3 regions of the Xenorhabdus cabanillasii genome follow, and region 1 is predicted to be linked to each of the others. Evidence: predicted binding sites of a transcription regulator. Region 1 holds the regulator's gene; each other region holds the start of a gene.
The links. The regulator PurR, encoded in region 1, represses purine synthesis genes. The targets are predictions, from matches to a motif close to CANGCAAACGTTTGCNTG.
Positions count from the first base shown of each region.

Region 2: a site for PurR is predicted at 978-995, ahead of purM (phosphoribosylformylglycinamidine cyclo-ligase). Genes of this name have one in related genera too.
Region 3: a site for PurR is predicted at 1,029-1,046, ahead of serA (phosphoglycerate dehydrogenase). Genes of this name have one in related genera too.

Region 1 covers NZ_QTUB01000001.1:3,025,656-3,027,941, forward strand. The annotation lists gene punR (DNA-binding transcriptional activator PunR) at 1-825, shown strand, start outside; gene purR (HTH-type transcriptional repressor PurR) at 829-1,854, opposite strand.
Region 2 covers NZ_QTUB01000001.1:2,821,539-2,823,824, reverse strand. The annotation lists gene upp (uracil phosphoribosyltransferase) at 202-828, opposite strand; gene purM (phosphoribosylformylglycinamidine cyclo-ligase) at 1,059-2,099, shown strand; gene purN (phosphoribosylglycinamide formyltransferase) at 2,143-2,286, shown strand, end outside.
Region 3 covers NZ_QTUB01000001.1:2,231,943-2,234,228, forward strand. The annotation lists gene rpiA (ribose-5-phosphate isomerase RpiA) at 189-848, shown strand; gene serA (phosphoglycerate dehydrogenase) at 1,121-2,286, shown strand, end outside.

The DNA of each region.
Region 1 (2,286 bases):
GTACCTTCTGCCATCAGTTATACAATAAAACAACTTGAAGAATGGTTGGCAGTGCCCCTATTTAAACGTCGTCATCGCGATGTGGAATTAACCGAGGCAGGGGCTATCTTTGTAAAGGAAGCACGTTCTGTTATCAAAAAAATGTATCATACTCGTCATCAATGTCAGCAAGTGGCTAATGGTTGGCGTGGGCAGCTCAGTATTGCTGTTGATCAAGTGGTGAAACCAGAACGGACACGCCAGCTTATTCTGGATTTTTACCGCCATTTTCCGGATATCGAGTTATTTATTTATCCTGAAGTTTTTAATGGGGTATGGGATGCGCTGGTGGACGGGCGCGTTGATGTTGCTATTGGTGCCACTAGCGCCTCTCCGGTCGGGGAACGATATAGTTTCAGGAACATGGGGTTCATGCCGTGGCTGTGTGTTGCCAGTCCAGAGCATGAATTGACCTCTATAACAGAAAGATTAAATGATGACCAATTGAGGGCTTACCCTAGCTTGTGCATTGAAGATACTTCACGTAATTTGCCCAAGCGTAATACATGGGCTTTGGATAATCAACGGCGGTTAGTTGTCCCTGACTGGAGTGCGGGGTTGGCTTGCCTGATGGATGGGCTGTGTGTGGGAATGGTGCCCAAACATAGTGCTTTGCCGCTTATTCGTCAAGGAAAACTCAGCTTGCTTGAACTTGAGCAACCATTACCTGATAGCCCATGTTGCCTGACATGGTCGCAAAAAAGCCATTCACCTGCATTAAACTGGTTGCTTGATTATCTTGGAGATAGTGCAACACTCAATGCTGAATGGCTACAAGAGGATTAATCATTAACGGCGATAATCAATGAAAGGGCCATCTACAACAGAGCGACGCTCAACAAGACGCGGATGGACTTCGATAGTTTGTGCATCTTCACGTTTATTGATAATCCTATCAAGTAACGTGGAGAAAGCCATCTGTCCCAGACGCTCTTTAGGCTGATGAATCGTTGTCAGTGCTGGTGTGAAATAACGGGCATTGCGAATATTGTCATAACCAATGACAGAAATATCTTGTGGAACGCGTAACCCCATCTCGTCAGCAGCACAGATCGCCCCCATTGCCATCACATCTCCCCCACAAAACACGGCCGTAGGGCGATGTTTTTGGCTTAAGATTTTATACATCGCCTGATATCCGGATTCAGGCTCAAAATCCCCCTGAACAATCCATTCTTCCCGAATAGTGATATTTGCTTCTTTCAACGCTTTAAGGAAACCTTGATGACGCCCGCCTCCGGTATTTCTGGCCAATGGTCCGGGAATAGCAGCAATATCACGGTGACCACGTTCTATCAGATATCGACCGGCCAAATAACCACCATGGAAGGCATTGTCGATAATTGCATCAGTGAAATCCCCTCTGGACTCACCCCAATCCATGACCACCATGGGAATGTTGCGATAGTCTTCCAGCATTCCCAACAGTTGTTGGGGATATTCAGAACACATAACCAGTAAACCATCGACGCGTTTTTGCGCCAGCATAGCGAGATAAGCTTTTTGTTTGTCGAGATTGTTATGGGAATTACATAAAATCAATGTATAACCTTTGCTATAACAACTATTTTCGACAGACTCGATGATTTCAGCAAAATAAGGTGCTTCACTTGACGTTGCCAGTAGTCCGATAGATTTGGTGTGATTAACCTTTAAGCTACGGGCAACAGCACTGGGGGAATAATTCAGTTCCTTAATGGCAGCCCATACTGTGGCCTTTGTATCTTCGGCGACGAAACGGGTTTTATTGATAACATGGGATACGGTTGTGGTTGAAACACCAGCGTGTTTAGCCACATCTTTAATCGTTGCCATGATAAAAAGGACTCCTGACCTTAGGTCTAAATTTGTATACCCTTCATCTGGATATAGATCTTTGTTAATCATTTGCCAGTATTATATTTTATATATAGGAAGATAACTGACAATAATTTAGCGATAAACCTTGGATTTTGTCTGATCTAGCTCAAAAGTGAAAGTAGTAATCGATGCTATAAAGTATATGCATTAAATACCACAGTGTGGTTTTTAACCTCTGAGGTAAATAGCCAATCAAAATTTATGGTGTTGCTGAGTCTTAATTTTCATGGTGAGGATGGCTTATGGATACAGATCTGAAATTGGGATTATTGACTGCCTGTAGCGCATTAATCATGATTGTTTTTCTGGGGGTGCTTTGCTTGATCTAGTCAAGGTCGAGAAATAATATCAAGGTGAATTGCTGTCTGTTTTACTTTAAAGGTAAGT
Region 2 (2,286 bases), 200 kb from region 1:
AAAATTTATGGAAGAAAAGATATCGAATCAATAGACAGGAGTACAACTGATATATGTATTGATACTACGAAAAACATTACACAACTTATCACTATATAAAAAATATGAGAAAGAGTTCGTTCAAAAACTCTTTCTCATAAAGCAAAGCCAATATAAATTATTTTAGGCCCTCACTCATTTTTTTATTATCGTCAAGAGATATTATTTTGTACCAAATATCTTATCGCCTGCATCCCCCAGGCCAGGAACAATATACCCATGTTCATTAAGACGTTCATCGATAGACGCGGTATATAACTCAACATCAGGATGAGCTTTCTCCAGTGCTGCAACACCTTCTGGTGCGGCAACCAAAACTAATACCTTAATGACAGGGCAACCTGCTTTTTTCAGTAGATCAATCGTAGCAATCATAGAACCACCTGTTGCCAACATCGGATCAACAACCAGCGCCATACGCTCATTAATGTCAGAAACCAGTTTTTGGAAATAAGGCACAGGCTCAAATGTTTTCTCATCACGATAAACACCGACAACACTGATACGGGCACTCGGAATATTTTCCAAAACTCCATCCATCATTCCCAAACCTGCACGCAAAATAGGCACTACTGTGATTTTTTTTCCTTTGATCTGATCTATTTCTACCGGACCACACCATCCATCAATGGTCACTTTCTCAGTTTCTAAATCAGCAGTTGCTTCATATGTCAGAAGATTTCCCACTTCTGAGGCCAGTTCACGAAAACGCTTAGTGCTTATGTCATGGTCGCGCATCAGGCCCAGTTTATGTTTAACGAGTGGATGTTTAACCTCAACGATCTTCATGGGTTTCTCCTACTGTATATAGCCGGCAGATAAAAAAATCGCGGGATTATACCTCCTTTTTGATATCGCGCCACTATCCATCTATTGATTTTTAGCAACCACAAGTATTTTTCTTCAATTTTTTTATCCGTAATAACCTACAGAAAGCTATCGCAAACGTTTGCCCAGACTGTTAGAATTATTTCCGTTCTGTTTTATTCATTCAAATGCAATCGCCTGGGAGCGACACAGTGACCAACAAAATCTCTCTTAGCTATAAAGATGCCGGTGTCGATATTGACGCTGGTAATGCCTTAGTCAATCGTATCAAAGGCGTAGTGAAACAGACCCGACGCCCTGAAGTGATGGGGGGATTGGGAGGATTCGGCGCATTATGTGCCCTGCCACAAAAATATCGCGAACCTATTTTAGTTTCCGGCACAGATGGCGTTGGTACTAAACTGCGTCTGGCAATGGATCTGAAACGTCATGATACTATCGGAATTGATTTGGTCGCCATGTGTGTTAACGATCTGGTGGTTCAAGGTGCAGAGCCGCTGTTCTTCCTTGATTATTATGCGACAGGTAAATTAGATGTTGATACAGCATCCAGTGTCATTACCGGCATTGCAGAAGGCTGTAAACAAGCCGGTTGTGCACTGGTCGGTGGAGAAACAGCCGAAATGCCCGGCATGTATCATGGAGAAGATTACGACGTTGCGGGTTTCTGTGTCGGCGTGGTTGAAAAATCAGAAATCATTGATGGTAGTCAGGTTCAGGTCGGCGATGCACTGATTGCATTAGCATCCAGCGGACCACACTCTAATGGCTATTCATTAATTCGCAAAATCCTTGAAGTCAGTCAGACCAATCCTGAGACAACCAAACTGGATGATAAGCCATTAGCTGATCATTTAATTGCGCCGACCCGTATTTATGTCAAACCATTACTTGAATTAATTGAGAATGTTGAGATCCACGCGATTTCTCATCTGACGGGTGGCGGCTTCTGGGAAAATATTCCCCGTGTTCTGCCAGAAAATATGCAGGCAAGAATCGAGGGGACTAGCTGGCAATGGCCTGCGATTTTCAAATGGTTGCAGCAGGCAGGTAATGTCAGCGATCACGAAATGTACCGCACATTCAACTGTGGAGTCGGTATGATAATTGCCCTACCACAATCTCAGGCAAAACAGGCAATTGAGTGGCTAAACACAGCGGGTGAAAATGCGTGGCAAATCGGCAGCATTGCTGAACTTGGTCACAACGAACAGCAAGTCGTTATTAGTTAACAGAAAGCCAGTTAATAAAAGCCTGTCAATAGAAAGTCATCCTATGAAAAAAATTGTGGTATTAATTTCTGGTAATGGCAGTAATCTACAATCCATTATTGATGCCAGCCGACAAAACCGGATTAATGGGCAGGTCTGTGCAGTATTCAGCAACAATGCCAATGCTTATGGCCTGCAACGGGCAGAA
Region 3 (2,286 bases), 790 kb from region 1:
CTGGGCACTAGGTTATGTGTTGAAAATTGTGTGTTCAGAAATTGTCGTTGATTCAAAAATATATTGTGTGCTCAAAAGATTTTTGGGTCTAGGTAGCACTATGCCATATTTTTTCACAGGATAAGATAAAATATTGTTTATACTGGCGGCTGAATTTTCCTTGTAATTGATTATAGGCAGTAATTGATATGACACAGGACGAACTGAAAAAAGCGGTAGGTTGGGCAGCACTGGAATATGTCAGACCAGGAACAATTGTCGGGGTTGGTACAGGTTCAACGGCATCTCATTTTATTGATGCGTTGGGGACGATGAAAGACAAAATTGAAGGTGCAGTATCCAGCTCGGAAGCATCGACAGAGAAATTGAAAAGTCTTGGCATTCCTGTGCTTGATTGTAATGAAGTTGATTCTTTGGATATTTATGTTGATGGTGCTGATGAAATCAATGGCAACATGCAAATGATTAAAGGTGGCGGAGCTGCACTGACCAGAGAGAAAATCATTTCTGCTGTGGCAAAGAAATTCATTTGTATCATTGATGAATCCAAGCAGGTTGATATATTGGGTAAATTCCCGTTACCGGTTGAAGTTATTCCGATGGCACGTGCTTATGTTGCCCGTGAGTTGGTGAAATTAGGAGGAACTCCGGTTTACCGTCAGAACGTTGTTACTGATAATGGTAATGTCATTTTGGATGTTCATAATCTTGCCATTCTTAACCCAATCGAATTAGAAAACAAAATTAATGCTATTGCTGGTGTGGTAACTGTTGGCTTATTTGCTAATCGTGGTGCGAATGTCGTACTGGTTGGTACAGCTAATGGTGTAAAAACGATTGCAGAGTAATTATTAATTAGGGGCAGAATATGCTGCCCTTAAAAAATTTTCAGATTTATATTCAAAAAATAAAATTCAGATATATATATTGTATATTTGTCTAATTATTGCTCAAAGCTCTGTATTTATCTCGTAACTAAAAGTTTTACTTTGCGTAACAACTTTTTTATTGTTTCTTATGCTGTTTTACAGGCAAACGATTGTATTGCTGTTGGCGTTTTTTTTGTTATGTTAGTAGAACCTATCGGCATTACGAAAATTAGTACAAATAAGGCGGATAAATGGTTAAGGTATCTTTAGAAAAAGATAAAATTAAGTTTTTGCTGCTGGAAGGTGTTCATCAGAGCACAGTAGACAATTTGCGGGCAGCAGGGTACAGCAATATTGAGTATCATAAGGGCGCATTAGAACCGGAAGAGCTGAAAGAAGCAATTCGCGATGCCAGATTTGTGGGGATCCGTTCCCGTACTCAGTTAACCGAAGAAATTTTTGCTGCTGCTGAAAAATTAGTTGCAGTTGGGTGTTTCTGCATTGGCACTAATCAGGTTGATCTGAACGCCGCAGCAAAACGTGGTATTCCCGTATTTAACGCTCCGTTTTCCAATACACGCTCAGTGGCTGAAATGGTATTGGGAGAATTGCTGCTGTTATTGCGTCGAGTTCCAGAAGTCAATGCCAAAGCTCACAAAGGGGAATGGAACAAACAGGCTGCGGGTTGTTATGAAGCACGTGGCAAAAAATTAGGCATTATCGGTTACGGTCATATCGGTTCACAACTTAGTGTCCTGGCTGAAAGCATCGGTATGAATGTCTACTTCTTTGATATTGAACATAAATTACCGCTAGGAAACGCCCAGCAAGTTCATCACTTATCTGAATTGTTAAATATGAGTGATGTTGTGAGTCTGCATGTTCCTGAAACATCTTCAACCAAAAATATGATCGGTGCGGCAGAATTAGAGCTGATGAAACCGGGTTCAATTTTGATCAATGCTTCACGCGGTACTGTTATCGATATTCCTGCATTAGTCAATGCGTTAGAAATTGGGCATATTGCCGGTGCTGCAATTGATGTATTCCCCGTGGAGCCAGCAACCAACAACGAGCCTTTCGTCTCGCCATTAATTAAATTTGACAATGTACTGCTGACGCCACATATCGGCGGATCTACACAAGAAGCGCAACAGAATATCGGTTATGAAGTCGCCGGAAAATTGGTCAAATATTCTGACAACGGTTCTACACTGTCGGCGGTTAATTTCCCGGAAGTTTCACTGCCGGTACATGCTAAGGATACTAATCGATTACTGCACATCCACGAAAACCGTCCGGGTATCTTAACCAGCATCAACCAGGTTTTCACCGATCAGGAAATCAATATTGAAGCACAATACCTGCGTACTGAAGGTGATATTGGTTATGTGGTTATCGATATCATGACGCAAAA